DNA from 2 places in the Staphylococcus simiae genome. Region 1 is predicted to be linked to the other one. Evidence: predicted binding sites of a transcription regulator. Region 1 holds the regulator's gene; the other holds the start of a gene.
What was found. The regulator CtsR, encoded in region 1, represses protease genes until heat stress. The targets are predictions, from matches to a motif close to ATGGTCAATAAAGGTCAAACA.
Positions count from the first base shown of each region.

Region 2: a site for CtsR is predicted at 9,234-9,254, ahead of clpP (ATP-dependent Clp endopeptidase proteolytic subunit ClpP). Genes of this name have one in related genera too.

Region 1 covers NZ_CP071589.1:474,837-487,059, reverse strand. Annotated here, with positions in the region: gene J3R86_RS02120 (ATP-dependent Clp protease ATP-binding subunit) at 559-3,009, opposite strand; gene J3R86_RS02115 (protein arginine kinase) at 3,023-4,030, opposite strand; gene J3R86_RS02110 (UvrB/UvrC motif-containing protein) at 4,035-4,586, opposite strand; gene J3R86_RS02105 (CtsR family transcriptional regulator) at 4,611-5,072, opposite strand; gene J3R86_RS02100 (NupC/NupG family nucleoside CNT transporter) at 5,231-6,445, shown strand; gene pdxT (pyridoxal 5'-phosphate synthase glutaminase subunit PdxT) at 6,617-7,180, opposite strand; gene pdxS (pyridoxal 5'-phosphate synthase lyase subunit PdxS) at 7,185-8,072, opposite strand; gene J3R86_RS02085 (MocR-like pyridoxine biosynthesis transcription factor PdxR) at 8,174-9,550, shown strand; gene J3R86_RS12215 (hypothetical protein) at 9,833-9,955, opposite strand; rRNA gene rrf (5S ribosomal RNA) at 10,009-10,123, opposite strand; rRNA gene J3R86_RS02075 (23S ribosomal RNA) at 10,197-12,223, opposite strand, start outside.
Region 2 covers NZ_CP071589.1:759,986-772,208, reverse strand. Annotated here, with positions in the region: gene J3R86_RS03460 (phosphoglycerate kinase) at 15-1,205, opposite strand; gene gap (type I glyceraldehyde-3-phosphate dehydrogenase) at 1,336-2,346, opposite strand; gene J3R86_RS03450 (sugar-binding transcriptional regulator) at 2,399-3,412, opposite strand; gene J3R86_RS03445 (hypothetical protein) at 3,717-3,944, shown strand; gene J3R86_RS03440 (DUF4887 domain-containing protein) at 4,161-4,853, opposite strand; gene J3R86_RS03435 (TIGR01777 family oxidoreductase) at 5,578-6,480, shown strand; gene J3R86_RS03430 (hypothetical protein) at 6,503-6,697, shown strand; gene ltrA (group II intron reverse transcriptase/maturase) at 6,757-8,043, opposite strand; gene clpP (ATP-dependent Clp endopeptidase proteolytic subunit ClpP) at 8,603-9,187, opposite strand; tRNA gene J3R86_RS03415 (tRNA-Arg) at 9,377-9,448, shown strand; gene J3R86_RS03410 (hypothetical protein) at 9,487-9,939, shown strand; gene J3R86_RS03405 (hypothetical protein) at 9,954-10,346, shown strand; gene J3R86_RS03400 (IS30 family transposase) at 10,527-11,600, shown strand; gene whiA (DNA-binding protein WhiA) at 12,177-12,223, opposite strand, start outside.

The DNA of each region.
Region 1 (12,223 bases):
CTTTCTTTTGAACACATCTATTTTATACGTACAATGTCATTCTGACAAATTTAATATCTTTATTCTTAAGTGAAAATAGTCAAAACTATGTTATTCAATTGTAATATAAATAGGTAGTTCATTTATTAGTTAACTTTATATTTTTGATAATAAAAATTCGACTTTATCTGAATAAATGTTTGTATTATTTATCAATGAATGAGGTTTAGAGAAAAAACTTTATAATAAATCATTTGCGATTAGTAATAACTGACTAGTATCATGAAATGTTAATCACATAACGTTTTATAATACTAGTCAGTCTTGCCGGAGTATAGAGATCCATCATCAAATATATATGTTATTTTGTCATTAATGTGTAAGACGAGCATCTACGAAGCAATTTGTTTTGAAACAATTATTTCTGTCCCACTCCCATTAAGAAATTATTCATTTCTACTAATATTTACTTACGCTATTACAATTCTCATTTTTAAATTGTTCGTAAAAAAACACCTTTCCTACGTGGAAAGGTGTCATCATTTATATCGAATATATTTACTAATTTACGCCTTGTTTCTATTCTGTAACTTCTTCTTTAATTGATGGTTCTTGAATATCATATTTGAATTTTTTACCATCATGATCAACAGTTACTTCTTTACCTTCTATTTTATTACCATCTAATATTAATTCACTTAGATTATCTTCGATTGTTTTTTGAATTGCTCTAATTAATGGTCTTGCACCATATTCTGGATCGTATCCTTCTTCAGCAATTTTATCTTTCGCTTTATCTGTTACTTTAATATCAATATTTTGTTCAGATAGTCTATCTGTTAATTTTTTAACCATCATTGTAACTATTTCTTTTAATTCATCTTTAGAAAGTTTATGGAAGACAATAATATCATCTACACGGTTCAAGAATTCTGGACGGAATGCATTTTTCAATTCTTTCATCATTGTTTTACGAATTGTTTCATAATCTTGACCTTCACTTGCACCACCAAATCCTGCAAAGCGTTGATCTTGTAATTCTTGAGCACCGACATTTGAAGTCATAATAATGATTGTATTTCTGAAATCTACAGTGCGCCCTTTTGTATCAGTTAAATGTCCATCATCTAATACTTGTAAAAGAATATTAAAGACATCAGGATGTGCTTTTTCAATTTCATCAAATAGAATAACTGAATATGGTTTACGTCTTACTTTTTCAGTAAGCTGACCACCATCGTCATGACCAACATAGCCTGGAGGTGCTCCAACTAATCTACTCACTGCATGTTTCTCCATAAATTCACTCATATCAACACGAATCATAGCATCATCATCACCAAACATTGATTCCGCTAATGCACGTGCTAATTCTGTTTTACCTACCCCTGTTGGTCCTAAGAAAATAAAGCTACCAATTGGACGTTTAGGATCTTTTAATCCAGCACGAGCACGTCTTACTGCTTTACTAATTGAATTAACGGCATCTTTTTGTCCAATAACTCTTTCGTGTAAAGTATCTTCTAATCCTAATAATTTTTCGGATTCTGTTTCGTTAATTTTAGTTAGTGGAATACCTGTCCATCCAACAATAACCTCAGCTATATCTTCTTCTGATAATGAAGTACTCATACCATTTTGAGTATTTTTCCATTCATTTTTTGCTTCTTCATATTGCTTTTCAAGCTTAGTTTGTTTATCACGTAAGTTTGCAGCATTTTCAAACTCTTGCGCATGTACTGCAGCATCTTTTTCGTTTTTAACTTTTTCAATTTCTTGTTCGATTTCTTTTAAGTTAGTTGGTGTCGTATGACTTTTCAATCTCACTTTCGAAGATGCTTCATCGATTAAATCAATTGCTTTATCTGGTAAAAATCTATCTGAAACATATCGATTACTTAATTTCACTGCCGCTTCTAATGCTTCATCAGAAATATTAATACGATGATGTGCTTCGTATCTATCACGTAATCCTTTAAGTATTTCTACTGTATCTTCAACTGTTGGTTCATCAACTTGAACTGGTTGGAAACGTCTTTCTAGTGCGGCATCTTTTTCAATATTTTTTCGATATTCATCTAATGTTGTTGCACCTATACATTGTAGTTCTCCACGAGCCAATGCTGGTTTTAAGATATTAGATGCATCTATTGCACCTTCTGCACCACCTGCACCAACAAGTGTGTGTAATTCATCAATGAATAGAATGACATTACCTGCTTGTTGAATTTCTTCCATAACCTTTTTCAAACGTTCTTCAAATTCACCACGATATTTCGTACCTGCAACTACAGTTCCCATATCTAATGACATAACACGTTTATCTTTTAAAGTCTCTGGAACTTCATTTTTAACTATAGCCTGAGCAAGGCCTTCTGCTATTGCAGTTTTACCTACCCCTGGTTCACCAATTAATACTGGATTGTTTTTAGTACGACGACTTAATACTTCAATTACTCTAGTAATTTCTTTATCTCTTCCAATAACTGGATCTAGTGTTCCATCTTTTGCGATAACTGTTAAGTCTCGTGCTAAACTATCTAATGTTGGCGTATTATTAGCCTTGCTAGTTTGGGCATTTTTATTATTCATTTCTGGATTACCTAGTGCTTTAACTACTTGTGCACGTGCTTTAGTAATATTTAAATCAAGGTTAGCAAATACTCTTGCTGCAACACCTTCATTTTCACGAATTAAACCAAGCAAGATATGCTCTGTTCCCACAAAATTGTGATGTAATTTTCTTGCTTCATCCATTGATAATTCAATTACTTTTTTAGCTCTAGGTGTATAATGTAATGTACCTACATGGTCTTGGCCATGACCAATTAATTTTTCAACTTCTTCAATTACTTTATCTTCTGTAATATCAAAACTTTCTAATACTTTAGCAGCTATACCTTCTGGTTCTTTCATTAAACCTAATAATAAATGTTCTGTTCCTATATTAGAATGATTCAAACGGATTGCTTCTTCTTGTGCATGTGCTAATACACGTTGCGCACGTTCTGTTAATCTACCAAATAGCATATATGAAAACCTCCTATTTTATATGTTTTCTCAATAATTCTGCTCTTTTAACTTTTATATCTATTTCTTCTTCATCATCTAATAAAAATGGAGATTGTATGCCAACCATTAATTCATTAAATTTGAAATTTTGTAATTTGATATAACTTAAATCTATACCTAACTTTACTTCACTTAATCTATATGAAGCTTCTTCCATCGATATCATTCTACAATTTTGTAAAATTCCTAAAGAACGATGTACTCTATCTTCTGTTTCTAGTTTATTATAAATATCTAATCTTTGACGAATTTGCTTTTCTTCTTGAATAATTTGATTAACAATTTCAGTCAGTGTTTCAATAATTTCTGTTTCAGATTTACCAAGCGTAAGTTGATTTGAAACTTGATACATATGGCCATATACTTGAGACCCTTCACCATATATACCTCTTATTGTATAACCAAAACGGTTAATAGTTTGTGCGATTCTAGACATTCTTTTCATTATTGATAATCCCGGTAAGTGTAACATCACACTAGCTCTCATACCTGTACCAATATTCGTAGGACATGTCGTTAAGTAGCCTAATTGTTCATCAAAACTTATATCAAGTTGTTTATCCAATTCATCATCTATCTCTGATGCTTTATTATAAAGCTCTTGTAACGCAATATCTGTTCCCATTGATTGAATACGAATATGATCTTCTTCATTTAACATGACACTTAAAGATTCATCATCGTTTACTAATACTGCTGCAGCTGGCTGTTTAATCAATTCAGGACTAACAAGATGTTTAGCTACCATTTTCATTTTACTTTGTTGATCAAGTTGATCTAAACGTAATAAATCAAATTTTGGCAAAGCGTCTTGAACTTCATTTATAACTCTAAAGCCATCTTGTTCATTTTTATACATTAGTGGATGCACATGATTATCTAAATTTCTTGCTAGCCGTATTCTTGATGACATAATGATGGGATTATCTTGGTTACTTTTCATCCATTCACTAATATTTTCATGAATATCATTAGTCATCTAATTAAACCTCACTCTCATCTTTAAGGGCTTTAATTTCATCTCTTACAATCGCTGCTTCCTCAAAGTTTTGTTCTTCAATCAATGTTGATAAATATTGATTTTTTTCTTCTATTTTTCTTTTCAATGCTAATTTTTTATATGATGATTGTGGTGTTTTTCCAACGTGCTCAAATTGACCACCTTGAACTCTACGTACAATATCATAAATATCATCTTTAAAAGTTGCAAAGCACTCTGAACAACCAAATTTACCTACATGTGCAATATCTTTTAATGTCATTTGGCAACTTGGACACCGTTTTTCTTCTCTAAACGCTATCTCTTGAAAATCAATGCCATGTTTTGTAGCTAAATGTTGCAAAATTTGTTTTACAACAAATGCTTCCTCAATATCATCTTGGTATTCTTGATCTAATGGCTGATCTTGAGATGAATTCCAAGGGTGATTACCCTGTGCACACGTTTGACAAACCCATTTTTCTTCGGTGCCGTGTTTACTTGTTACTTTTAATTTAACTTCCGCTTCATTCAGTTGGCAATTTTCACAAAGCACATAAACACCTCATTTATATAAATATTAATAATAATTAATTACTGGAAGTAATCTTTTTAAAATATTTGCTCTAATAATATCTCTTGAAACCATATCCATCGCTAATGTTTCGCGATCAATAGCTGCTTGAATCATTTTAGCTTCTCGTTCATTAATTAAAGCTTTATCCAATAAACCATCTATTATATAGTATGATTGTTGCTGTGATATAGAAGGTCCTATTAATTGTAATAAATGATTAATATAACCTGTTGCATCTTTATTTTCAATTTTTGTGATTCGAATATATCCACCACCACCACGTTTACTTTCTATCTCATAACCATGTTCATTAGTAAATCGTGTTTTAATGACATAATTTAATTGTGAAGGGACACAATCGAACCGTTGAGCAATATGTGCTCTTTGAATTTCAACGACATCTTCATTCGACTCTTCAAATAAGTGTTTGATGTATTGTTCTATGATGTCCGACATATTATGCATGTATATCACCCCTTTTTTGACCTTCTTTGACTATATTATATGACCTACTTTGACCTTTTTCAACCAATTTGTTTATATATTTTCAAAAATTTATGGTGTTAGCCTTTACAATTTATTGTATGATAGATTGTAGAAAAAATTAAAGGAATGGGGATTATATGCACATACTAATTGGTATTATAGGGATTATCTTCTTTTTAGCACTTGCGTTTTTGTTTAGCTCAGATAAAAAGAATATTCGTTGGCAATATGTTGGTATTTTACTAGTTATACAACTTGTTTTTGCATTTTTATTATTAAAAACTACTATTGGTATTTCGGTTATTGGTGGTATTTCTAGCGGGTTTAATTACTTGTTATTAAAAGCTGCAGATGGCGTTAATTTCGTTTTTGGTGGATTTAAATTTGTCAAAGCAGATCAACCTCCATTTTTCTTGAGCGTTTTAATGCCGATTGTATTCATTTCAGCAATTATAGGTATTTTGCAATATACAAGGATTCTACCATTGTTAATTAATGTATTAGGATTTTTAATTTCTAAAATAAATGGTATGGGCCGTTTAGAATCATATAATGCTGTAGCCGCAGCTATTTTAGGTCAATCTGAAGTATTTATTTCATTAAAAAAACAATTACCATACATACCTAAGCAACGTTTATACACATTAACTGCTTCTGCCATGTCTACTGTATCTGCTTCAATTATTGGTGCTTATTTCACTTTAATTGAACCAAAATACGTTGTTACTGCAGTCGTACTTAACTTATTTGGTGGTTTCGTCGTCGCTTCAATTATCAATCCATATAGAGTTAATGAAGAAGATGATAAGTTATTAGTAGATGAAGGAGAAACTAAAAATCAATCCTTCTTCGAAATGTTGGGAGAATATATTTTAGATGGATTCAAAGTTGCAGTGATTGTTGGTGCCATGTTAATTGGTTATATTGCAATTATTGCATTATTAAACGGAATCGTTAGTGGTATATTCAGTCTAGCATCTGGTGGTCAAATTTCTTGGGATTTCCAAACATTAATTGGTTTTGTCTTTGCTCCATTTGCATTTTTAGTTGGTGTTCCATGGAATGAAGCTGTACAAGCAGGATCTGTAATGGCTACTAAATTGCTTTCTAATGAATTTGTTGCTATGCAAGCGCTTGGCAAATTAGATGGTATTACTGAACATGCTAAAGGTGTTACATCTGTATTTCTAGTATCTTTCGCGAACTTCAGTTCTATCGGTATCATCTCTGGTGCAATTAAATCACTTAATGATAAAAAAGGTGATATGGTAGCTCGCTTTGGTTTAAAATTATTATTTGGTGCTACACTTGTATCATTCATTTCCGCAGCAATTGCTGGTTTCTTCATTTAACTTATAAAGAAAAACACCCATTTATGATGGTTACTGATTTGTTGAACTATGATTTAACAATTCAATACCATTATATTTTGGGTGTTCTTTTTAATCATCTTTATACTTATCTATACGCCACTATGATTTCTTTACCTAAATTATCTATAAATTACTATTAATAACGTTTAATTAATGTGTTTCTTTAATTATTTTATTAATAAAATAATCAGTCACCCTATAATCATCTGTTAGTTCAGGATGAAATGATACACCTAAGTATTTATCTTGCTTTACAGCTACAATTTTATCATTAACTGTAGACAACACTTCTACATTTTCTCCAACTTTAGCAATATGTGGAGCTCGAATGAATACTCCTTCTATATCGTTAGCTATTTCTTTTATCTCTAGTTCAGTTTCAAAGCTATCCACTTGTCTGCCAAATGAATTACGCTCTACTGTTATGTTCAATTTATTTAAATATCCGGTTTCTCCAACAATATCTTGTGCTAATACAATTAATCCAGCACAAGTGCCAAACATTGGTAATGATGATTGTTGTAACGCTTCCTTAAAACCATATAAATTCATTAAACGTCTCAATGTTGTTGATTCTCCACCAGGAAGAATTAAACCTTCAATTTCATTTAATTGCTCAACTCTTTTTACGGTTACGCCTTCATGACCACTTAATTCAATATGTCGAATATGCTCACGAACGGCACCTTGTAATGCTAATACACCTATTTTCATAACCTTACCAACCACGCTCTTGCATACGCTCTTCTAATGATAATTGATTTATGTCTAGGCCTTTCATTGCAGTACCTAATTCACTTGCCAATTTACCTATTAATTCATAATCTTGATAATGCGTCGTTGCTTGTACGATTGCTTTTGCAAATTTCTCAGGATCTTCTGATTTGAAAATACCAGACCCAACAAATACACCATCAGCTCCAAGTTCCATCATTAAAGCTGCATCTTGAGGTGTTGCTACTCCACCTGCCGCAAAGTTAACTACTGGTAAACGACCATTATCTTTAATTTGTTTTAAAATTTCATACGGTGCACCAATATCTTTAGCAAATGTCATAATTTCATCATCATTCATAACAGTTAAACGACTTACTTCAGCATTAACTTGTCTCATATGTCTGACAGCTTCTACTATATTTCCTGTTCCAGGTTCACCTTTAGTACGTAACATTGCCGCACCTTCTCCAATTCTTCTTGCAGCCTCACCTAAATTACGACAGCCACATACAAATGGAACAGTAAACTGGTCTTTTCTTAAATGATATTCTTCATCAGCAGGTGTTAAAACTTCTGATTCATCTATATAATCTACTCCCATTGATTCTAAAACACGGGCTTCAGTAATATGTCCAATACGTGCTTTAGCCATTACAGGGATTGACACTGCATTCATTACTTCTTCAACTATTTTAGGATTAGCCATACGTGCAACTCCACCAGCTGCTCTGATATCTGAAGGAACCCTTTCTAATGCCATTACAGCGACTGCTCCTGCTTCTTCAGCAATTCTAGCTTGTTCAGCGTTAACTACGTCCATAATAACGCCGCCTTTCTGCATTTCAGCCATACCACGTTTTACTCGTTCAGAACCAATAATTTTACTCATAGATATTTCACTCCTATATCATTTGATTAAATTTATTTTAAAATATAAACTGATATTTAAACAGGTACAAAATGAAACAAAATAAAGGGGTCAGATTAATAATGAAATCTACTTTGTATATTGAACTATACGAAAAACTAAAAAAGCAAATTATAGAAGGACAATTTAATGCTAATGATAAATTTTACTCAAAAAGACAACTTGGAAATCATCTTTCAGTAAGTCAAACAACAATAGAACATGCATATCATCTTTTACAAGATGAAGGATATATATATTCTAAACCTAGGTCTGGATACTTTGTCTCTGATATTGAGTCTTTGCCTGTGTTAAATAATTATAATTATGAAAAGTTATCTGTTGCTGATAGTATAAATGAAAATAATTCGTCTACAGAAAATGAATATTCATTTAAACTAGCTCAAATTGATACTAAATATTTTCCAATTGATCTGTTCAGAAAATATTCGAAAGAGGTATTTGATGCTAATAACTTAATTTTTTTGCAACGTGGAGATATTCAAGGAGAAGTGGAGTTACGTCAACAAATATCACAATATCTATTTAATAGTCGGGGAGTAACCTGCCATCCAAATCAAATAATCATTGGCTCATCAACAGAACAATTGCTCAATTTATTAGTCACTTTACTTAATGATTCTTCATTTATAATAGAAAAACCTAGTTATCCACCTATAAAATTTGTCTTAGATAAACAACATGTCAGTTATGATCAAATCAAAGTCGAAAAAAATGGAATTAACATTGATGAAGTCATTAAATCTAATAAAAACATTGTTTATATAACACCTTCTCATCAATTTCCAACAGGTTTTATTATGGATTTAAAAAAAAGAACGCAACTCATCAACTGGGCACAAGAAAATGAAAATAGATACATAATAGAAGATGACTATGATTCAGAATTTAGGTATTATGGTAAGCCTATTCCAGCATTACAAAGTTTAGATTCAAAAGAAAAAGTAATATATATAAGTACATTTTCAAAGTCAATTTTCCCAAGTTGTAGAATTGCTTATTTAGTACTTCCTTCAAAACTACTTCATCGTTATTATAATCAACAGCACAAAGAAACAAATACTGTTCCAGTTCATATGCAAAAAATAGTCTCTCTTTTCATGGAAAGTGGTAGTTTTAATAGACATTTAAACAGAATGAGGAAAGTTTATAGAAATAAGTTATCTTTTATACTTAATGAATTAAAACCTTATAAAGATCAATTAACTATAGAAGGTGCAGAAACAGGTATGCATTTCAATATCACTGTTACAAATGGATTAACATTGAAAGAATGTCTAGATAGAGCTTCGACAGAGAAATTAGAATTACAAGTTTATAATTATGAAGAAATTGATGATTATAATAAATCACCTAAATTTATACTTGGTTTTGGAGGAATAAATGAAGATAAATTAAAAGCGCATACTGATGCATTAATTAGAGCATTAATTATATAGTAACACTTCTTTGAAAAAAGTTAGTGTTACTTATACAATAGCTTGTCTATTGTACAATAATTAAATTGCTTTAAAAAATATACATTTTATTTACTAATAGTGTCGCGTTTTTTCAATACTAACATGATGTATTTAGACATAAAAAAAGAGACCTTACGGTCTCAATGTGGCTCATCGCATCCATTTTTATTGCCTGGCAACGTCCTACTCTAGCGGAACGTAGTCTGCTACCATCGGCGCTAAGAAGCTTTCTTGACTTGAGACAACCGCTCGCATCTTTCCTCATTGACGTCTCTCTCTGACTCCTTTAGCTCGTCTAAAGTCGTGACGTTCGTTCCTTATTTCGTCAGCTTCAAACGCTTGCTCTGCATCAAGTCCTGATATACCTTCATGACTTTTAGGCATAAAAAAAAAGAGACCTTACGGTCTCAATGCGGCTCATCGCATCCATTTTTATTGCCTGGCAACGTCCTACTCTAGCGGAACGTAAGTCCGACTACCATCGGCGCTAAGGAGCTTAACTTCTGTGTTCGGCATGGGAACAGGTGTGACCTCCTTGCCATAGTCACCAGACAAATAAGAATGTAAGTTATACACTCAAAACTAGATAGTAAGTAAAAATGATTGTGCTTCGCAAAACATTTAATTGATTAAGTCTTCGATCGATTAGTATTCGTCAGCTCCACATGTCACCATGCTTCCACCTCGAACCTATTAACCTCATCATCTTTGAGGGATCTTATAACCGAAGTTGGGAAATCTCATCTTGAGGGGGGCTTCATGCTTAGATGCTTTCAGCACTTATCCCGTCCATACATAGCTACCCAGCTATGCCGTTGGCACGACAACTGGTACACCAGAGGTATGTCCATCCCGGTCCTCTCGTACTAAGGACAGCTCCTCTCAAATTTCCTACGCCCACGACGGATAGGGACCGAACTGTCTCACGACGTTCTGAACCCAGCTCGCGTACCGCTTTAATGGGCGAACAGCCCAACCCTTGGGACCGACTACAGCCCCAGGATGCGATGAGCCGACATCGAGGTGCCAAACCTCCCCGTCGATGTGAACTCTTGGGGGAGATAAGCCTGTTATCCCCGGGGTAGCTTTTATCCGTTGAGCGATGGCCCTTCCATGCGGAACCACCGGATCACTAAGTCCGTCTTTCGACCCTGCTCGACTTGTAGGTCTCGCAGTCAAGCTCCCTTATGCCTTTACACTCTATGAATGATTTCCAACCATTCTGAGGGAACCTTTGAGCGCCTCCGTTACCTTTTAGGAGGCGACCGCCCCAGTCAAACTGCCCGCCTGACACTGTCTCCCACCACGATAAGTGGTGCGGGTTAGAAAGCCAACACAGCTAGGGTAGTATCCCACCAGCGCCTCCACGTAAGCTAGCGCTCACGTTTCAAAGGCTCCTACCTATCCTGTACAAGCTGTGCCGAATTTCAATATCAGGCTACAGTAAAGCTCCACGGGGTCTTTCCGTCCTGTCGCGGGTAACCTGCATCTTCACAGGTACTATGATTTCACCGAGTCTCTCGTTGAGACAGTGCCCAAATCGTTACGCCTTTCGTGCGGGTCGGAACTTACCCGACAAGGAATTTCGCTACCTTAGGACCGTTATAGTTACGGCCGCCGTTTACTGGGGCTTCGATTCGTAGCTTCGCAGAAGCTAACCACTCCTCTTAACCTTCCAGCACCGGGCAGGCGTCAGCCCCTATACATCACCTTACGGTTTAGCAGAGACCTGTGTTTTTGATAAACAGTCGCTTGGGCCTATTCACTGCGGCTCTTCTGGGCGTTAACCCTAAAGAGCACCCCTTCTCCCGAAGTTACGGGGTCATTTTGCCGAGTTCCTTAACGAGAGTTCGCTCGCTCACCTTAGAATTCTCATCTTGACTACCTGTGTCGGTTTGCGGTACGGGCACCTATTTTCTATCTAGAGGCTTTTCTCGGCAGTGTGAAATCAACGACTCGAAGACACAATGTCTTCTCCCCATCACAGCTCAGCCTTCACGAGTACCGGATTTGCCTAGTACTCAGCCTTACTGCTTAGACGTGCAATCCAATCGCACGCTTCGCCTATCCTACTGCGTCCCCCCATCGATTAAAACGATTATAGGTGGTACAGGAATATCAACCTGTTATCCATCGCCTACGCCTGTCGGCCTCAGCTTAGGACCCGACTAACCCAGAGCGGACGAGCCTTCCTCTGGAAACCTTAGTCAATCGGTGGACGGGATTCTCACCCGTCTTTCGCTACTCACACCGGCATTCTCACTTCTAAGCGCTCCACATGTCCTTGCGATCATGCTTCACCGCCCTTAGAACGCTCTCCTACCATTGTCCAAAGGACAATCCACAGCTTCGGTAATATGTTTAGCCCCGGTACATTTTCGGCGCAGTGTCACTCGACTAGTGAGCTATTACGCACTCTTTAAATGATGGCTGCTTCTAAGCCAACATCCTAGTTGTCTGGGCAACGCCACATCCTTTTCCACTTAACATATATTTTGGGACCTTAGCTGGTGGTCTGGGCTGTTTCCCTTTCGAACACGGACCTTATCACCCATGTTCTGACTCCCAAGTTAAATTAATTGGCATTCGGAGTTTGTCTGAATTCGGTAACCCGAGAAGGGCCCCTCGTCCAAACAGTGCTCTACCTCCAAT
Region 2 (12,223 bases), 290 kb from region 1:
TTATTGGTTATTCATTATTTATCATCTATTGCTTTAATACCAGGTAATTCTTTACCTTCAAGATATTCTAATGATGCACCGCCACCAGTAGAAATATGTGTGAAGTCTTTTTCGAATCCTAATGAGATTGCTGCAGCAGCTGAATCTCCGCCACCAATAATTGTGATAGCATCTTTAAGATTAGCAATTGCTTTACATACACCGATAGTACCTTGAGCAAAGTTACTAAATTCGAATACACCCATAGGTCCATTCCATACTACTGTATGAGCACCTTCTAATTCATCAGCAAATAATTTAACTGTGTTAGGACCAATATCCATTGCTTCTTGGTCAGCAGGGATATCATCTATTGAAACTACAGTGATTTTTGCATCATTAGAAAATTCTTTAGCTACTTTTGCATCAACTGGTAAGACAATTCTGTCACCATGTTTTTCAAGTAATTCTTTAGCGAAATCAATTTTATCTTCTTCAAGTAATGATAAACCGATTTCTTTACCTTGGGCTTTCAAGAATGTATACGCCATTCCACCACCGATAATAATTTTATCTGCAATGTTAACTAAGTTTTTGATAACATTAATTTTGTCAGAAACTTTAGCACCACCTAAGATAGCTACAACAGGTTTCTTAGGATCATTAACTACGCCACCAATAAATTTAATTTCTTTGTCCATTAAATAACCAGCTGCAGTTTCAAGATTCGATGAAATACCAACGTTAGAAGCATGTTCACGGTGCGCTGTACCGAAAGCATCATTGACGAAAACGTCGCCTAGTGAAGCCCAATATTTACCTAATTCAGGATCATTTTTAGATTCTTTTTTACCATCTAAATCTTCGAAACGAGTATTTTCAACTAATAATACGTCGCCTTCTTTAAGATTTTTGATAGCTGTTTCTAAAGTTTCTCCACGTGTTTCAGGAACAAAGACAACATCTTTACCTAATTTTTGTGATAAATCTTCAGCAACTGGGCGTAATGTTAATTTTTCTTTGTCACTTTCTTCTTTTACTTTACCTAAGTGTGAGAATAAAACAACTTTGCCACCTTGTTCAATAATATATTGAATCGTTGGTAAAGCTTGAACAATACGGTTATCGTTTGTAATTTCTCCATCTTTTAATGGCACATTAAAATCGGCACGCACTAAAACTGTTTTACCTTTCAAATCTAAATCAGAAACAATTTTTTTAGCCATGGTGTTTCCTCCTTGTTTTTAGGAACTTTAATATAAAAATAAGCGGAGAAGCGTATGTGCTCCCCGCTTACTCATAAGCATTATTTATGATGAATAGTTCTGAGCACTAGTAATATTAACTATGCTGTTATTATTTAGATAATTCAGCTAAGTAACCTAATGTACGAACTAATTGTGCAGTATATGACATTTCATTATCATACCAAGCTGCAACTTTAACTAATTGACGGTCTCCAACTGACATTACACGAGTTTGTGTAGCATCAAATAATGAACCGTAAGTCATACCAATTACGTCTGAAGAAACGATTTCGTCTTCAGTGTAACCGAATGATTCGTTTGAAGCATTTTTCATTGCTTCGTTAACTTGATCTACTGTTACGTCTTGTTTTTCTAATACTACTGTTAATTCAGTTAATGAACCTGTAGCAACTGGAACACGTTGAGCTCCACCATCTAATTTACCATCGATTTCAGGAATTACTTTACCGATAGCTTTAGCAGCACCTGTTGAGTTAGGGATGATGTTTTCTGCTGCTGCACGAGCACGACGTTTGTCACCTTTTCTGTGAGGTGCATCTTGAGTATTTTGGTCACCTGTGTAAGCATGGATAGTTGTCATTAAACCTTCAACTAAACCAAAGTCATCATTTAAAACTTTAGCAACTGGGGCTAATGAGTTTGTAGTACATGATGCACCTGATACAACTGTTTCAGAACCATCTAATTCTTGGTGGTTAGTATTGAATACGATTGTTTTCAAGTCACCAGTAGCTGGAGCTGAGATTAATACTTTTTTAGCACCTGCATCGATATGAGCTTGTGCTTTATCTTTGTCAGTATAGAAACCAGTACATTCTAATACAACATCGATATCTAAGTCTTTCCAAGGTAATTTACTTGCATCTGGTTCACTGAAAGATTTAACTTCTTTACCATTCACACGGAAACCACCATCTACTACTTCAACTTCACCTGTGAAACGACCTTGCATTGTGTCATATTTTAATAAATGAGCTAACATATCGTCATCTGTTAAGTCGTTTACTGCTACTACTTCAAGACCTTCTACATCTTGGATTCTTCTAAATGCTAAACGACCAATTCTACCAAAACCATTAATTGCTACTTTTACTGCCATTATAATGGCCTCCTTTAAAATGATATTTAAAAAGTATTAAACTTTTTATCTCTTATTCAAGTATTATTTTTGCGGCTGCTTCATCTGTGATTAACACAGTATTTTTAGGTGCAATTGAAAGGTATGCTTTAATTGCTTGTCCTTTTGATTGTCCACCGGCAACTGCAAAAATAAAATCTTTTGATTCAAGATCTTCTAACTGTAGTCCAATTGTTTTTACTTTATGAACGATGTGACCTTGATTATCAAAATAATATCCGAATGCCTCTCCGACGGCTTGGTGATGTTGAAGTTTATCAATAACCTCTTGAGGTGACTGACGTCTATGCGCCATCTTCAGCGCATCACCGATACCGTGTACAGTTACGTTTGCTTGTTTAATTTTGTCTAATGTATTGATTACTGACGGTTCTAACATTAATGTTTTATACGTTGTTTCGCTCACGTTATCTGGTACATACATCGTTGTGTAATAACCACCAGCTTGTTGAGCCATACTCGCAGCAATGGTATTTGCTTGAAAAACAACATTTTCACCAAGACCACCTCGTGCTGGAACAAAGAAAACATTAAATGGTAATAAATGAATAGCTTCACTTACATAAGCCATAGTTGAACCACCAGTCACAGAAACGATAGCATCTTCATATAGCGAACTTTCTAATAATTGTCCCGCTAGTCTACCAAGATCTGCTTTAACTGATTGATTATGGTCTGCATCTCCTGGAACAACATGTACTTCCTTAATTTGAAATTTACTTCTAATATCTTCTGCTAAACGATTATCGTCAACATAAATATCGAAATAGGATTTCAATCTCTCAAGTACTTGTTGACCTTCTACAGTAATTTCCATTCCTGTAGGTTTGACCTTAATCAAATCTTGTTTCTTCAACATATCTGTTTCTGAACGTAATACACGCTCAGTCATATCCATGTGTTCACTTAAACTTCGACGACCAACTGGTTGATTCTTAGAAATAGTAGTGAGAATCGAAAAACGTTTATACATCTTATCAATAAGATCTGGTATAAGTTTTTGTTGAACTTGTAATAAGTCTTTCACTACTACCTCCTCCTCTTAATGTTGAAAATATCAATAGCTATCAAACAGTGATTGTCTTATTAAGTCCCACCTGGGACAAAATTCAACCTCTTTACACATGCAATACTACTATTGTATTTCACAAAATGCAAGTGGATTAACTTAAATTTTCTAAATAATTTGATAAAACGTTTTCACTCATAACAAGTTACTTCGTCTCAACTATTTAATAACAGTAGTTATTGTATTTAATGAACGTTATACCCTTTCTTGTTATAATTAATCATTCTAGAATATAACACGATAATAAAGGTGTGATTGCGTCATGCATAATGAAAATTTATCAAATAATAATTCAGAGCAACAAGTCTTAGATCCTAGCGACCCAGAATATAAAGGAAATATGTATTTCAAACAAAACCGTCAATCTGTAGCATTTAATGGTAACTATCACTTTAGTTGTCGACTTCAAGGATGTGGTTGTGCCATGGGTTGCTTTGTCATTTTAATTATTTCTTTCATCATTACCGCTATCATTTGGTGGGTATTTTAACATTGGTCAAGTCATCTCAATTGTCAATTTCCAATTCAATAAAAAAGGTTCTCTTCCAAATTGGACTGATACATAATTATTTTTAAATTATTCTTTTTTATCAGTCTTAAAAAATTAGAGAACTTAAAAAAACTGTCAGTGAGTTATTTTGTCTCACTGACAGTTTAGTATTGATTGAGTATTTGTTTTTTAATTGTAATGAACTAGAGTTAAATATTAATTGCCACTTTGTCTATTAGCTTGTGTTGCATTGGAACTTTGACTCTGTTGTGGTGCTTGTCTAGGTGCTGTGGTAGCTTGATTATTACTGTTTCCACTATTACTATTTGCAGCACCACCACCTGCTTGTTGTTGTGGTTGTGTTGGTCGTTGTGTCTGTTGTTGTTGATTAGCATTATTATTTTGTTGTGGCTTAGCTTGTTCTTTATTGCTATCTGCTTTGTCATCACTTTGCTCTTTATTTGATGCTTCATCATCTTTATCTTTAGAGTCTGAATCTTTATCAGTTTTTGCTTTGTCATCGCTAGTCGCTTTTTCTTTTTGATTATTCTGATTAGATTGCTGTTGTGATGTATTACTGCTTTGTTGTCTTACTGGTGCTTGAGTAGCATTATTTTGTGAACGTTGTTGTTGGCTTTGATTTTCTTGATTATCTATGTCATCTTGTTGTTTTTCCTTTTCTTTTTGTTCTTTTTCTATATCATCTTGTTTCTTTTTTTCACGTTGTTCTTGTTCATGCTCTAAACGCTCTTTAGATTTATTAGAATGATCTACAAACGCAAATATAGCAAATGCTAAACCAAATAATAATAACAGCACGATAATAGCACTAATTATTTTAGATACCGTGCTCATTTTCTTTTTGTCTTGACCTTCAATATTATTGTAGTCGTTATGTTGATTCGACATACTCTCCCTCACTTTAAATCTTATTAATCTTTATTATATGTTGCACAAATTAATTAAACTCAATATATTTCAGTAAATGGCTCAGTTCTGTTTATATAGAAATACATGGTTTAATAGACTTGTTCATTTAACATACCTACAAAGAAATTGAATTAAATTCTATCTTAACATCTACAGTTTAAATACAACATTTATTAACTCATCATTTAAAATAAAAAATAGAAACCTCTTCATTTTCTTTATTAACTTTCAAATTACTTATATATAGAAATATACCCCAATTTTCAACATTGTAACTTCTTATAATTACAAAGTCATAATTAATTACATCAATAAATGGGTATAGTATAATAACGTTGCTTCAAATGTTATTCATAACTTTTTAAATTTTGATAATATCAAGGAATTTAATGTTATTTAACTTACCTTCCTTTCTACACCTTTTATAAGAACAACAAAAATAAGACCCGTACGATTCTCGCACGGGTCTTACTACTAAAGGGAGTCAAAATTTACCTTCGTTGTATCATGCAGCGTTTACATATACTTAATAAGAGATGTTTATTAGATATCGAAGGTACATCTTTATTATAACTTATATCATATTTATTTAAATGCATTGCTAAAAGTTAAAATGACATCTTAATGTCTAATTTTTGAATAACCTTTGAATAATAAGAATAATTATCAAATATTTACAATTAACTTTCAAGGTGGGATTATTTTGAAAAACTATTTAATTACTGGTGGAACAGGTTTAGTAGGTTCAAGCCTGATAAATGAACTTAAAAAAACGGACTGTCATATAACGATATTAACGCGTCATGACGAAACATCATCTGATGCTAAAATAACGTTTGTTAATTGGAGTAAGCCAAATTGGCAACAAATTGTTCCTGATAATATTGATAGCGTAATTAATTTAGCAGGTGCTACATTAAATAAACGTTGGACACCAGAATATAAGCAAACGCTAATGCTCAGCAGAATTCAAAGTACTGAAGCATTATTCGATCTCTTTAAATCACGTCAACAGGCACCTAAAGTCTTATTTAATGCAAGTGCTGTTGGATATTACCCTCCTGACTTATATATGACTTATACAGAATTATATAAAACCTTACCATTTGATTTCTTATCAGATATTGTTTATCAATGGGAACGATTTGCTCAACAGTTCGAGCAATTAGGAACTAGAGTTGTCATTGGTAGATTTGGTATGGTGCTATCTTCTGAGGGTGGCGCACTTAAATCAATGAAATTACCTTATCAATTTTATGTAGGTGGCAAATTAGGATCAGGTCGCCAATGGTATTCTTGGATTCATATAGATGACTTAACTAACGCTATTTTATATTTGATCAATCATCCAAGTGCCCAAGGACCATTCAACTTAACTTCACCTATACCAGAAAGACAAAATTTCTTTGGCTACACACTAGCTCGTACAATGCATAAACCACATGAAACATGGGTACCAGGATTAGTATTACGAACATTACTTGGTCAAATGTCAACAGTGATACTAGATACTCAAAAAGTAATACCTAATAAATTACAAGCATTAGGTTTCAATTTTAAATATAGTAATTTAAAATTGGCACTAGAAGATTTGATTAATGATTAAACATTATTAAGGAGTGTTCTTAATGAAACAATCTAAATCTTTTCATTTATTGTCACTAATGAATGGTGTGATATTAATTATTATTGGTTGCTTAACTTTTAATCATTCAATACCTTCAATTATTTTAGCTATGTTCTTTATTATTGTGGGTGCAATTACAGTAATTACTACCTTTGTACAATTATCAAAACATCGTTCTAATCGAGTAGGAGGATAACCATTATTTGATTATCCGTCCTCTCACACCACCGAGCGTACGGTTCCGTACTCGGCGGTTCAATATCTTGCGTAAGCCGTCTCTGCGAGTTGGGTTAATGGTTCTAACCCCCACTTGTAGAGACGTTTTGTTGTAAGTGCACGATGAACTTCATGCGTTGATGATAAGCGCCAGTATTTCTTTCTTGAATTGGCAATTTTCATTGCACTCTTATGGTCAAGTCCATACTTACGTAACATCTTATATTTGGTTTTTATTCTTTTCCATCTTTTGAGGATTAGTTGTCTAATGCGTCGGTTTAACCATGATTGTAACTTCGTTACAAAACCTGTAATAAATCCTTTACCAAAGTAATTTATCCACCCTCGTGTTACTTGATTAATTTCTGATATAATCTCTTTAAAGGTACCTGGTCTATTTCGTTTCGTTAGACGTCTTAAGGTGCGTTTTAAATTTCTTCTTGCTTCCATAGTCGGTCTGAAACGATAAGTGCCATTTACTTTGGTCATTAGACAACTCAAGAACTTTAAACGTGTGATAGAACCTACCTTGCTCTTTTCACTATTTACAATAAGTTTAAGGTCTTTTTCGATAAACTTTGTCACACTTTCCATGACACGTTGACCCGCTCGTTTTGTACGTACAAAGATGACGAAGTCATCTGCATAACGAACAAAGCGATGACCACGTTTCTCCAATTCATTATCTAATTCGTGAAGATAAATATTACAAAGTAACGGGGAAATAACACCACCTTGCGGTGCACCTATTTCTCTACTTCGATAATTACCATTGAGGTCGATTGCACCAACCTGTAGGCTTCTACGAATAAATTTAGAAATGGCTTTATCTTGAACATGTCGTTCAAATAGATACATTAATTTATCATGGTTCAACATATCAAAGCACTGTTTTAAATCACAATCAACTGCAACTAAGTAACCTTCTTCATAGTATGTTGCACATTCTTTAAGTGCAGTTCCTGTACTACGATTCGGTCTAAAGCCATGACTGTGTTTTGAGAAAGTACGGTCGATACTAGGTTCAATGACTTGTTTAATGGCTTGTTGGATAACTCTGTCTCTTGCGACAGGGATTCCAAGCACGCGCTTTTTCCCATTTGATTTAGGTATTTCAACCTTTCTTACTGCTTGTGGCTTATACGTGCCATCAAGCAGTTTTTGTTTAATTTGTGGAAAGTATTTTGCGAAATGTGATGTTAATTCACTTACTCGCATGCCATCGATGCCAGGTGCACCGTTGTTTTTCTTCACTTTCTTAATTGCTTTTTGTATATTATTCTCTCTTACAACAAGCTCCATCATAGATGGAGACTCACGATACATTTCTTTCATTTCACCTAAGATTTACTGTACGCACTCATATATCCTTTTTCGTTCCACTACTTATCTTTCTATGAGTTGCCAATCATTAATTGTATTCTGTACGTTGTAAATCTCTAACCTCCATTCTTTACTTTGTATGAATATTGTTCAGTCCTTCAGTATTTCTACCTACTATGACCTCTGCTGACTTCTCATCATTCGTTATTACTACGATTTTTTTTATCGCTGATGAGACCTCCCCGGGTAAGAGTAACCACTTTCCACTCATTCCACTGCATCATTTACTATATAGAACTCGGGTAGTATCGGACTTTATCTTGTATTGCAGATTCATCCATTCCACATAGCCTTGTATGATATTTCTGTTCGTCAGTGCGAGTGTTTGCGTCCGACTTCCTTCAGATTCCATTTCACAATGGACACCCTTGTCTTTCGCTAACAGTTCCTACTACCAAGCCTGTAACGGACTTTCACCGTCTAGTAATTACCCATGCCGGGCGCACAATAAAAAAAGCTGCGCATCAAAGCGCAGCTTTTTTATATGATTATATGCAATAAATTAGGCTTCAGGAACCATTACATCGTCAATTAAACCATATTCTTTAGCTTCTTCAGCTGTTAAGAAATTATCACGATCTGTATCTTGTTGTATTTTTTCAATACTTTGTCCAGTACGTTCAGATAAAATTCGATTTAATTTTTCACGTGTTTTTAAAATGTGGTTAGCAGCAATTTCAATTTCAGTTGCTTGTCCTTGTGCACCACCTAATGGTTGGTGAATCATTACTTCTGCATTTGGTAATGCAAAACGTTTACCTTTAGCACCAGCTGCCAATAAGAATGAACCCATTGATGCAGCCATACCGATACAAATTGTTTGTACATCTGGTTTAATATGTTGAATCGTATCATAAATTGCAAAACCAGCTGTTACACTACCACCTGGTGAGTTAATGTACAAGTAGATATCTTTTTCTGAATCTTGTGCTTGTAAGAATAATAATTGTGATACGATAGAATTTGCTACATTATCATCGATTTGAGAACCTAGCATAATAATACGGTCTTTTAATAAACGTGAATATATGTCGTAAGCACGTTCGCCTCTGTTTGTTGTTTCAATAACTGTAGGAATTAAATTCATTTATATTTCCTCCTTGTAATTTCTGTTATTTTTTTATTTTACATAAAAAGTCAAAAATGGTCAAAATATTTGATTATACTTTTTATCGACGATTGACCTTACAACTTTTCATTTGTAAACTATTAATAGCTATTCAAATTGTACTTATTTTAATTACTATAGTACAGAAATTTGTTTGTTACTTATTATCCCCTTGTAGTGTAATGGATAACACATAAGATTCCGGTTCTTAAAATAGGGGTTCAATTCCCTTCAAGGGGGCTATAATACTTTATAACCTAAGTAAAAGCATCGGATCATTGGTATTAAGTGCTATTGTTATTACGTCAGTTTCCCCTTTAGCAAATGCGAAAGAAGTACAAGAAAGTTCTCAAAAAGTAAACCAACCACAATATGTGAATGTTGATGGTGTTAAAATTAATCGAAATCCCGATTTGCCTCAGAATCCTCAAGCTCAAGAACGAATTGGAGCAACAAAAGTAGCAAAAACAGCAATTAAATTTATAATAAATCATAAAAGTGGTGCAAGAAATGTAATTAAAAAAGTTGGTGGCAATAAGGCGGCTAACTTGTTTGATAAAGCTTATTCACCTATAGTTCAAGAATTGAAACCATTACTTAAATGGTCAGATGTACCAGCTCAAGCTGTTGGTGATGCTGCAAAACGTGGTGCCTTAAATGCTGGTTTAAGTAAAGGAAATGCCGGGATAATTTCAACAACTATTAAGGAAGCAATATCATGGTTGTTTTAAATGGAGTGAGCTAAATGTTAGAAGATAAAAATGATATTAGACTTTTATATCAATCAGTTCAAGAATTAGCATCAGAAATGGGACAAAACCAACTAAACACAAAAACTGTTAGTTTAATATTTTTAGAAATGGATTTAAAATATAGTGTTTTTGAAGAAGTTCAAGGTAATTTCCTTAAATATATTGCCCATAAAAATTCTGATGAAATTATTTATTCGGATTTAGTTGAAATAATTAATTCTGCACTACCTACAGATAGAGAGTTATCATCATTAATAATTAATCAGATAATTGTAGGTTTTGCTAATAATTATTATCCAATATTAAAAGAGACTGCTAGTAACATTATAAGTGAAGAAGGTCATACGATCTATAAACATTTTAATCCTAAAAATTTAGATGATTAAAGATAAGGCTCAGCATTAATTTGTTGAGCCTTTTGTCTTTATATAAGGGTTCTCTATTTTTAGGACTGATAAAAAATGGTGGATTTTATAATCAACTTAGCCACCTATAAATAAAAAACGTCACGTGAATTTCATGTTATTATTGAGGCTCTCACACTCTTCAATAAAGGATGAATTCACATGACGCAAAATCATTGTAACACGATAAAACATAAAGGAACACACCTAACTTATGAAGAACGCATTCGTATCGAAACCCTTAAAGATTTAGGCTTTTCTAATCGTGCTATTGCACGTGAATTAGGACGTGCGCCTCAAACTATCCATAATGAAATAAAACGCGGTACTACACGTCAAATTTCACGCCAAAAATATCAAGATAAAGTTTATGAATATGAACAATTCCAATATATTCCATCACTCGCACAACAAAATTACTACAAGAATCGACAACGTTGTGGCGCACAATCTTTATGGCGGAAAAATCCTCATTTTATAGCTTGGGCTGATGACTTAATGATTCAACAACGTTGGTCACCTGAAGCTGTTGTGGCATGTGCTCATCGTGAAAATGTATTCCGTAAAGATTTAATACCATGTGTGACAACTTTATATGCTTGGATTAATGATAATATCATGGCGACTAAAAATATCCATCTTTTAGAGAAGTTAAAACGTCGAATGTCTAATCAAACTTATCATCGTACACATCGTCGTATTTTAGGTCCAAGTATTGAACAGCGTCCACAGGACGTCCAATCTCGTCAAACCTTTGGACATTGGGAAATCGATACTGTCATCAGTACCAAAGATAAATCTAAACCTGTCATCTTAACACTCGTTGAACGTGCTACACGTTTTGAAATCTTAAAGCTGATTAATGATAAAAGCGCTCATTCAGTCTCACAAGGATTAACATCAATATTTAAGCATTTAAAGTCGCTCACACCACATATATTCAAATCAATCACAGCAGATAATGGCTCAGAATTCGCATCATTATATGAAGAATTTGGTCATGACATCAATATTTATTTCGCACATCCATTTTCATCATTTGAACGTGGTACCAGTGAAAATCAACATAAAATGTTACGTCGATTTATACCTAAAGGAACTGATCTATCAACCGTGAGTCAATGTCGCTTAAAACAAGTGCAACAATTTATGAATGATTATCCTAGAAAAATCCTAGGCTATGACACAGCTCATCATAGAATGGCTCAAGCATTAAAAGTATTAAATCTATTATAGTTATTTAACAGCTAAATACTTTAGCTGTTACTAACCCAAGATGAGTCATAGATAGAATATCTACCACTCATCTTGGGTTTACAAAACAGAAAAGAGCCTAAAACGTTAGTACTACTTAAAAAATATAAGTGGCTAACTTAAACTTGAAATTTACGGACTGATAAAAAATAAATAATTTTAAAACGAAAATTAATTTGAAGCCGAGACTCCTGTGGTAGGGACCCAACATAGAAAAACTGGTTATCCAGTTTTTCAAGCAATGCAGGTTGGGCAAGAGCTAGTAAAGATTGTAAATCTAACTAAAGGATTACAATTGGTTGCTAGCGCAACAATTGCATAAGAGCTAGTAAAGATTGTAAATCTAACTAGCTCTAAATGTGCAAACGGGGTTACGAGGCTTGAAAATTTAATTATGTATCAGTCCGATTTGTTAGAGAACCATTTATAATAAAATCGGTTGCTAAGATATTATAAATACTGTCTTAGCAACCAATTTTTAAAAATTTTTTTTCCTATTATTTAAGTCACTTTAATTTAAAAAGAAGCACTTAGATAATTGTGGTTTTAAACTACCTTTTATAATTCAATATGTTCCCCATTACGAATTTTATCTGCTAATTCAT